2 linked regions of the Collimonas fungivorans Ter331 genome follow. The protein of the gene in region 2 interacts with the protein of the main gene of each other region in a pairwise test. Links are inferred from orthologs where the notes say so. Each region holds a gene or a part of one and is shown on either strand. Other genes may lie near its edges.

The links. The genes of interacting proteins can lie anywhere in the genome.
Region 1: the proteins of ligA (region 2) and leuS interact in binary tests that used the Escherichia coli proteins (3 or more experiments, as listed by UniProt). The link is inferred for Collimonas fungivorans Ter331 from one-to-one orthologs.

The regions. Positions count from the first base shown.
Region 1 is NC_015856.1:4,540,163-4,544,293, forward strand. What follows is about bases 532-3,699. They hold leuS (leucine--tRNA ligase), read left to right. Parts: upstream 532-853; coding sequence 854-3,499; downstream 3,500-3,699. Other genes in these bases: CFU_RS20115 (DUF535 family protein), read left to right, coding at 532-573; lptE (LPS assembly lipoprotein LptE), read left to right, coding at 3,591-3,699. Outside these bases: more of CFU_RS20115, read left to right, coding at 1-531; more of lptE, read left to right, coding at 3,700-4,131.
Region 2 is NC_015856.1:1,518,300-1,523,419, reverse strand. The notes cover bases 997-3,948. They hold ligA (NAD-dependent DNA ligase LigA), read right to left. Parts: upstream 3,539-3,948; coding sequence 1,454-3,538; downstream 997-1,453. Other genes in these bases: CFU_RS06670 (cell division protein ZipA C-terminal FtsZ-binding domain-containing protein), read right to left, coding at 3,541-3,948; galU (UTP--glucose-1-phosphate uridylyltransferase GalU), read right to left, coding at 997-1,467. Outside these bases: def (peptide deformylase), read right to left, coding at 36-572; more of galU, read right to left, coding at 592-996; more of CFU_RS06670, read right to left, coding at 3,949-4,653; chromosome segregation protein SMC, read right to left, coding at 5,013-5,120. UniProt on the Escherichia coli protein: DNA ligase that catalyzes the formation of phosphodiester linkages between 5'-phosphoryl and 3'-hydroxyl groups in double-stranded DNA using NAD as a coenzyme and as the energy source for the reaction.

The DNA of each region.
Region 1 (4,131 bases), 3.0 Mb from region 2 along the record:
GGCAGCTTCAGCGGCAAATCCGGAGCCGCCTATGAAATCCGGCTGTCGTCGATCGCCACCCTGGACCGCGAGGGCGAGCTGGCGCTGGAGCTGTGCAGCGACCAGCAGCGCCTGTTCTCGGTGGCTTTCACTTTTTACGGCAACGAAATGGTCCCCTGCATCGGCGTCGGCTGCCTGCAAGGCCCGCGCGGCAGCGACGCCCAGGAACGGGTGCGTAACGCTACCCGCGACATGTTCGGCCTGCGGCCGAAGAGCTTGATGCTGCGGCTGGTGCGGGAAATCGGCCGCGCCTACGGCTGCAAGAAGCTGATCCTGGTGGGCAACCGGAATCGGGTCCTGTTCCACCAGATCCGCACCGGCAAGGTGCTTGCCGATTATGATGATTTTTGGGAAGAAATAGGCGCAATCCGCCGTCCCGACGGCGAATACCAGCTCTGCTGCGAGGTCATCCCCGCCCCCAACCTCCAGGAAATCCCCTCGCACAAGCGCTCGGAAGCGCGCAAACGCATTGAACTGACCGAACGCGCGGTCCAAGCCGCGCTGGACGGCTTTGTCAGCTTCCACGGCGCCTGAAGCAACGCGGCTTTACGGCCTGCCGGCCGGTATTGCTCGACTCAACGCGCGACTCCGCGCTCCCTGACGGCCCCTTTGCGCTAAAGCGGCATCCGAACCAGTATAATCACTGGTTCGGATGCCATGAATATTGGCTCAGCACGTTCCCATTTCGATTCGCAACGACAAGATTATCGAATCCGTCCGGCCGACGCATGATTTGCTGCCGACGATTCGGCGCCTTGTCTTTTTGCAAAGCGGAATAACATTCACCTTTTAGCGCTAGTCTTTAGCTCCAGCCATGCAAGAAAAATACAGCCCTACCGACGTCGAAAAATCAGCACAAGACCACTGGCATGCTATCGACGCCTACAAGACCGTCGAACACGCCAAGGACCGGCACGGCCAAGAGAAGAAGAAATTCTATGCCTGCTCGATGCTGCCTTATCCTTCGGGCAAGCTGCACATGGGCCACGTGCGCAACTACACCATCAACGACGTGATGTACCGTTACCTGCGCATGAACGGCTACAACGTGCTGATGCCGATGGGCTGGGATGCCTTCGGCATGCCGGCGGAAAACGCTGCAATGGCCAATAACGTGCCGCCGGCGCAATGGACCTATGCCAACATCGCGCACATGAAGAAGCAGATGGAAGCGATGGGGCTGGCGATCGACTGGTCGCGCGAAATGACCGCCTGCACGCCGGAATACTACAAGTGGAACCAGTGGATGTTCCTGAAGATGCTGGAGCAAGGCATCATCTACAAAAAGACCGGCACCGTGAACTGGGACCCGGTCGACCAAACCGTGCTGGCCAACGAGCAAGTAGTCGACGGCCGCGGCTGGCGTTCGGGCGCGCTGATCGAAAAGCGCGAAATCCCGATGTACTACGCCAAGATCACCGACTACGCCGAAGAATTGCTGGAGCATGTCGAAACCAAGCTGCCGGGCTGGCCGGAACGGGTGCGCCTGATGCAGGCCAACTGGATCGGCAAGTCGACCGGCGTGCGCTTTGCCTTCCCGCACAAGATCGAAGAAGACGGCAAGCTGATCCAGGACGGCAAGCTGTGGGTCTTCACCACCCGCGCCGACACCATCAAGGGCGTGACCTTCTGCGCGGTGGCGCCGGAACATGCGCTGGCCACCTTCGCCGCCAAAAGCAATCCGGAACTGGCTGAATTCATCGCCGAATGCAAAAAGGGCAGCGTCATCGAAGCCGACATGGCGACCATGGAAAAGAAAGGCATGCCGACCGGCCTGTACGTGTCGCATCCATTGACCGGCCAGTTGATCGAAGTCTGGGTCGGCAACTATGTCCTGATCACCTACGGCGACGGCGCCGTGATGGGCGTGCCGGCGCACGACGAGCGCGACTTCGCGTTCGCCCAGAAATACGTACTGCCGATCCGTCCGGTGATTGCGCTGGCAGGCAAGACCTATTCCGAGGAAAGCTGGCACGACTGGTACGCCGACAAGGAAAACGGCGTCTGCGTCGATTCCGGCAAATACGACGGCCTGCACTACCAGGAAGCGGTCGATGCGGTCGCCGCTGACCTGGCCGCGCACGGCCTCGGCGAAAAGAAAATCACCTATCGCCTGCGCGACTGGGGCATCTCGCGCCAGCGCTACTGGGGCACGCCTATCCCCATCATCCACTGCGCCGACTGCGGCGACGTGCCGGTGCCCGAAAAAGACTTGCCGGTGATCTTGCCGGAAGACTGCGTGCCGGACGGCAGCGGCAATCCGCTCAACAAGCATGAAAAATTCCTGCACGTCGACTGCCCGCAGTGCGGCAAGCCGGCGCGGCGCGAAACCGACACCATGGACACCTTCGTCGACTCGTCCTGGTATTACATGCGCTATTGCTCGCCAAACAGCAACGACGCCATGGTCGATTCGCGCAACGATTACTGGATGCCGATGGACCAGTATATCGGCGGCATCGAACACGCCGTGCTGCATCTGCTGTACGCCCGTTTCTGGACCAAGGTCATGCGCGACTTTGGCCTGGTCAAGTTCGACGAGCCGTTCGCCAACCTGCTGACGCAAGGCATGGTGCTCAATGAAACCTATTTCCGCGAAGACGCCAGCGGCAAGAAAACCTGGCTCAACCCGGAAGACGTCGAACTGACCTTCGACGACAAAGGCCGGCCGCTGACCGCCATCCTGAAGACCGACGGCAAGCCGGTGGAAATCGGCGGCACCGAAAAGATGTCGAAATCGAAGAACAACGGCATCGATCCGCAAGCCCAGATCGACCAGTACGGCGCCGACACCGCGCGCCTGTTCACCATGTTCGCCTCGCCGCCGGAGCAGACCCTGGAATGGTCGGGCACCGGGGTGGAAGGCGCCAACCGCTTCCTGCGCCGGGTCTGGGCCTTCAGCTACGCCCGCGCCGCCAGCATCGCGCCCGCCGCCGCTGCCGATTTTTCCGGCCTGAACGATGTGCAGAAAACCTTGCGCCGCGAAGTGCACAAGATCTTGCAGCAAGCCGACCACGACTTGAAGCGGATCCAGTACAACACCGTGGTGTCGGCCTGCATGAAAATGCTGAACACGCTGGAAGCCGCCAAGCTTGACCAGTCAGCGGCCAGCAATGCGGTCCTGACCGAAGGCTTGTCGATTTTCCTGCGCGTGCTCAATCCTGTGGCGCCGCACATCACCCATGCGCTGTGGCAGGAACTCGGCTTTGCCGCCGTGCATGGCGACATCCTCGACGCCAGCTGGCCGCAGGTGGACGGCAAGGCGTTGGAACAGAGCGAAATCGAAATGATGATCCAGGTCAACGGCAAGCTGCGCGGCAGCATCACCGTCGCCAAGGACGCCGACAAGGCCAGCATCGAAGCAGCCGCGCTGGCCAACGAGAGCGTCCAGAAATACCTGGAAGGCGCGCCGAAGAAGATCATCGTGGTGCCGGGAAAACTGGTCAATATCGTCGCCTGAATATCGTCGCCTAACTGAGGGCCGGACTACCAGGTCCGGCCTGAATCTTGAAACAAGGAATGCCCGAATGTTGCATAGAACGCCTCTTAGAATGCCCGCCGCTTCCCGCACCTGGCTGCTGATACTGGCCATGACGGCAGTGCTGTCCGCCTGCGGCTTCCATCTGCGCGGCTCGGCCAATTTGCCGTTCAAGTCGCTGTACATGACCTTCGGCGCCAACTCGCCGCTGGGCATCGAGCTCAAGCGCAATATCCTGGCCAGCGGCAATACCCAGGTGCTGACTTCCGCCGAAGGCGCCGAGGCAACCCTGGAAGTGCTGGCCGAGACGCGTGAAAAAGTGGTCCTGACTACCAACAGTTCGGGCCGCGCCAGCGAATACATGCTGTATTACCGGCTGACTTTCCGCGTCACCGACGCCCAAAAGAAAGAGTTGCTGCCAGCCACCCAGATCACGCTGAAACGCGACATCAGCTACAACTCGTCGCAAGAGCTGTCCAAGGCTGCGGAAGAAGTGCTGCTGTATCGCGACATGCAAAGCGACATGGTGCAGCAGATCCTGCGCCGCCTGACTGCCATCAAGACTGCCCAGCCGACCCAGCCGGAGGCAGCGCCGGCAACCGTTCCGGCGCCAG
Region 2 (5,120 bases):
GCTTGCGATTCGCGCAGATGCGGGAAAACCGCAAATCAGTCGTCGTGGTTGGGATCCAGCTCGGGGAACAGCACTTCGGTAAAACCGAAGCGAGTGAAATCCTTGATCCGCATCGGATACAAGATGCCGTTCAGATGATCGGTCTCATGCTGCACGACACGCGCATGAAAACCATCGACGTCGCGGCTGATGGCTGCGCCAGTCTGGTCGAAGCCTTCGTAATGCAGGCTGGTCCAGCGCGGCACCACGCCGCGCAGGCCCGGCACCGACAGGCAGCCTTCCCAGCCGTCTTCGGTGTCGTCGGACAGCGGCCGCAGCACCGGATTGATCAGCACCGTTTCCGGCACCGCCGGCGCATCCGGATAACGCACGTTGTTCTTGAAACCGAAAATCACCAGCTGCAGGTTGACGCCGATCTGCGGCGCCGCCAGGCCGGCGCCGTTGGCCGCATACATGGTGTCGAACATGTCGGCGATCAGCGCTTCCAGTTCCGGCGTGCCGAAGGCAGTGACCGGCTCGGCTTGCCGCAGCAGGCGAGGATCGCCCATTTTCAGGATTTCACGAACGGTCATGGCGCGATCTTCAGTAGGATTATTTGAATTGTTTCAGGTACTCGGCAAACTCCGGACCGGTTTCCGGATGTTTCAAGCCCATCGCCAGCGTCGCCTGCAGATAACCCAGCTTGGAGCCGCAATCATAACGCTGGCCGGCGTAGCGGTAAGCCAGCACACGCTCTTTTTTCATCAATGCGGCAATGCCGTCGGTCAGCTGGATCTCGCCGCCGGCGCCCTTTCCCAGGCCTTCCAGGCAATCGAAAATACCGTTGGTCAGCACATAGCGGCCGACCACCGCCAGGGTGGAAGGCGCCTGGTCGGGCTGCGGTTTTTCAACGATGCTGTTGACCTTTTCCAGGTCGGTCTTGTAGGCATCGATGCTGACGATGCCGTACTGCTTGGTGTCGGCGCGCGGCACGTCCTGCACTGCCAGCATGCTCGACTTTTCGGCGGCGAAGATATCGGTCATCTGCGCCAGCACAGGTTTTTGTCCGGCCGCCACATCCATGAAATCGTCGGCCAGCAGCACCGCAAAAGGATCGTCGCCGACCACCGGACGCGCGCACAACACTGCATGTCCCAAGCCCAGCATTTCCGACTGGCGTATGAAAATGCAATTGATGTGCTTGGGAATGACGTTCTGCACCAGCTCCAGCAAGCGCGCCTTGCCGGCCGCTTCCAGTTCGGTTTCCAGCTCGTAGGCCTTGTCGAAGTGATCCTCGATCGCGCGCTTGTTGCGGCCGGTGATGAACACCATGTCGGTGATGCCGGCGGCGACAGCTTCTTCCACTGCGTACTGGATCAAGGGCTTGTCGACGATAGGCAGCATTTCTTTCGGCTGCGCCTTGGTGGCAGGCAAAAAACGACTGCCCAGGCCGGCGACGGGAAATACGGCTTTTCTAATCTTGGTCATGATCGCTTTCTTCTAAAAGAGTGCGGAGTCCGTCCTCATCCAGGATAGGGATGTTCAGTTCTTCCGCTTTAGTCAGTTTGCTGCCGGCTTCAGCGCCCGCGACCACATAACTGGTCTTCTTGGAAACCGATCCTGTCACTTTACCGCCAGCCGCCTCAATCATGGCAGCGGCGGCATCGCGCGTCAGGGTCGGCAGGCTGCCGGTCAGCACGAAGGTCTTGCCTAACAAGAACTTGGACCCGCCGGCAGCCGGCAAGTTCTCCGGCCAGTGGATTCCGGCTGCCCGCAACTGTTCGACCAGCTCCCGGTTCAGCGGATCGGCAAAGAAAGCGAGCAATGATCGTGCCACCACAGGGCCGATATCGGCAACTTCCAGCAGCTGTTCCTCGGAAGCCTGCAATAAACCGTCGATGTTGCCGAAGTGCGCCGCCAGCTCTTTCGCCGTTGCCTCGCCCACATGGCGGATGCCGAGCGCATAAATGAAACGGCCCAGCGTGGTCGATTTCGATTTTTCCAGCGCAGACATGACATTCTGCGCCGATTTGTCGGCCATGCGGTCCAGCGCCGCCAGTTTCACCAGGCCCAGCTTGTACAGGTCGGCCGCCGTATGGATGAGGTCGCGATCGACCAACTGTTCGATCAACTGGTCGCCCAGGCCTTCGATATCCATCGCCCGGCGCGATGCAAAATGCTGCAAGCCGCCCTTGCGTTGTGCCGCGCACTTGACCCAGCCGCCCGAGCAGCGCGCGATAGCCTCATCTTCCAGCTTGACGATGGCAGAGCCGCAAATCGGACACTCGCTCGGCATGACAAACGACTGTGCGTCCGCCGGCCGCAGTTCCGGCACAAAGGAAACCACTTCCGGGATCACGTCGCCGGCGCGGCGCACGATCACGGTGTCGCCGATATGGATATCCTTGCGCCGCACTTCGTCTTCATTGTGCAGGGTGGCGTTGGTCACCGTGACGCCGCCGACAAACACCGGCGCCAGCCGCGCCACCGGAGTGACAGCGCCGGTGCGGCCGATCTGCACTTCGATGCCCAGCACCTGGGTGGTGGCTTCTTCCGCCGGGAATTTATGCGCCAGCGCAAAACGCGGCGCGCGCGATACGAATCCCAAGGTCTGCTGCTGCAGCAGGCGATTCACCTTGTACACCACGCCGTCGATTTCGTAAGGCAGTTGCGGACGCTTGCCGCCGATATCGCGGAAAAAATCCAGCAGGCCGCTGGCGCCCTTGACGACACCGCGTTCCTTGCAGACCGGCAGCCCGAGCTGACTGTACCAGTCCAGCAGCGCCGAATGCGACGGCGGCATGTCGGCGCCTTCCAGCATGCCGATGCCGTAGGCGAAAAAGCGCAAGGTGCGCTGCGCCGTGATGCGCGAATCGAGCTGGCGCAAACTGCCGGCGGCGGCATTGCGCGGATTGGCGAATTCTTTCATCTCGGCCTCGCGCTGGCGGGCGTTGAGCTTGGCGAAATCGTCCTTGAACATCAGCACTTCGCCACGCACGTCCAATACCTTGGGCGGATGCTCGGTATGCAGCCGCAGCGGAATCGCGCGCACGGTGCGGATGTTGCTGGTGACGTTTTCGCCGGTGGTGCCGTCGCCGCGAGTGGCGGCCTGCACCAGCACGCCGTCTTCGTAGCGCAGGTTGATCGCCAGGCCGTCGAACTTCAACTCGGCGGCGTACTCGATGTCGCTGTCGGCCTGGGTGTCGAGGCCATCCCTGACACGGCGGTCGAACTCGATGATGTCGTTGTCTTCAAAGCCGTTGCCCAGGGACAGCATGGGTATCGAATGCGTCACCTGCTCGAACAGCGGCAACGGTGCGGCGCCTACGCGCTGAGTCGGCGAATCCGGCGTATTGAGTTCCGGATGGGCCTGCTCCAGCGCCTGCAATTCACGGAACAGCTGATCGTATTCAGCATCCGGAATCGAGGGGTTGTCGAGCACGTAATAGGAGTGATTGTGGCGGTTCAGCTCGGCTGCCAGCCAGGCGGCGCGCGAGCGCCATTCGGCGGCATCGGGAGTGTTTCCCGGGCCGCCTGCTTGTGATGATATTGGGGACATGATTAACTGAATAGACGCAAAGCCCGAATCGAGCCGGCTGGAATTTCAGCGGCATCCATTTCACGGTAAAAGGCATCGACCTGACCGGCGATCTCGGCCAGCTGCACATCGGCCAGAGGCTGGTTGCTATCGTCGACCAGCACACCGCCGAGGCGCGCCGCCAATGAACGTGCGCAAGCCACCATCGCGCCGTAACCGTCGCGGTCCGGCGCCACCCGCGGCACGTCGAGCAGCAAGGTCAGGCGGCTGGTGGTTTCAGCAACCGCACTGGCATTGGTGGACAAAGAAAACAGCAGGCCGCCCTCGCCATCCGACATCACCATGCGGCCTTCCGGCCGCGCATCGAAGCCCTGGCGGGTCAGCGCCGCCAGCAAGGTGCTGATGGCCCACGGCGCACCGTTGGACTGGATATTCACGCCCAGCTGGGCATCGTGTTCGATCACGAACTGATGCAAGGAGCGCGCGGTGTGCATCACTTCCGACATGTCCGGCAGATCCGGTTCGGCGCCCAGGTCGTCGGCGATCTGGCGCAAGCGGCTGACCAGTTCCGAATATTCGATTTCGTTGAGCGGATTGGTGCGGTTGGCGAGCTGCACTCCGGCCAGCAGTGTGCTGTAAATGCCGCCATGCGCCACCGGCTCCCATTCGCCGTTGGCGTCTTCGCCGATGAAATGGATAGGCTTGTTGCCGACGTGGCGCAAGCTTTGCAGCGCCGGCAAGGCCTTGTCGCCGCGCACCGGGGCTTCCAGCACCAGCGGGATGGCGCAATCGATCAGTTCGTCTACCGGCAGGTCCTTGCGCACCGCCTGCGCCGGCGCCGGATTGCCGAGCTGCGGTTCGATTGCCTGCTGTTCGGCGCTCTGCTCCAGGTCGTCGCGCGGCAGCGCATCGGCATCCGGCTCGGTTTCGAACAGCTTGGGTTCATGACGGGGCGGCGCTTCGCCGCTGTCTTTGCCCGCAGCTTTGCCGGGAGTCATCAAGACATCGTCATGCGATCCGGAAAACGCGCGCTCAACACTCTTCTTGGCTTTGTATTCCTGCCATTTGTTATAGGAAATGACGCCGACAAGAAACGCGCCTCCGATGATAAACAGGCTTGCTTGTAGATCTGTCATTCTGTTGATGCCTTAATAGCCTGCGCCGCCGTGCAAACGGTCAACGGGCTGTGAATTCGCGATTGAAATCGTGGACTGGTCATTGATTGAATCCGAGGAAAAAACACTTCTAAAATAGTTGTCAGTGACCGCGTATATGGTTATTTCTTATTTAAAACCCAAAGTACTCCCCAACAAAGCCATTTCTTTTTATAAAAACAATACAAGTATTACTGTATATACCGCCAACGTAAAAATATTGAGACAATTTCTTACAATATATTGCATTACGACCAGAAAATCAGCTTAGTGGGGCCTAAAAAAGTTGTCAAGCTGTCCAAGCATGGCATTTTGGCCAGTTGGAGCAGCCTGTTTTAACCTTATGCAGCGACGGCGTCGCTGGCGAAACTGCGCGCCGCTTCCATATCGACCGCGACGATCCGCGACACCCCCTGCTCCTGCATCGTCACCCCGATCAGCTGCTGCGC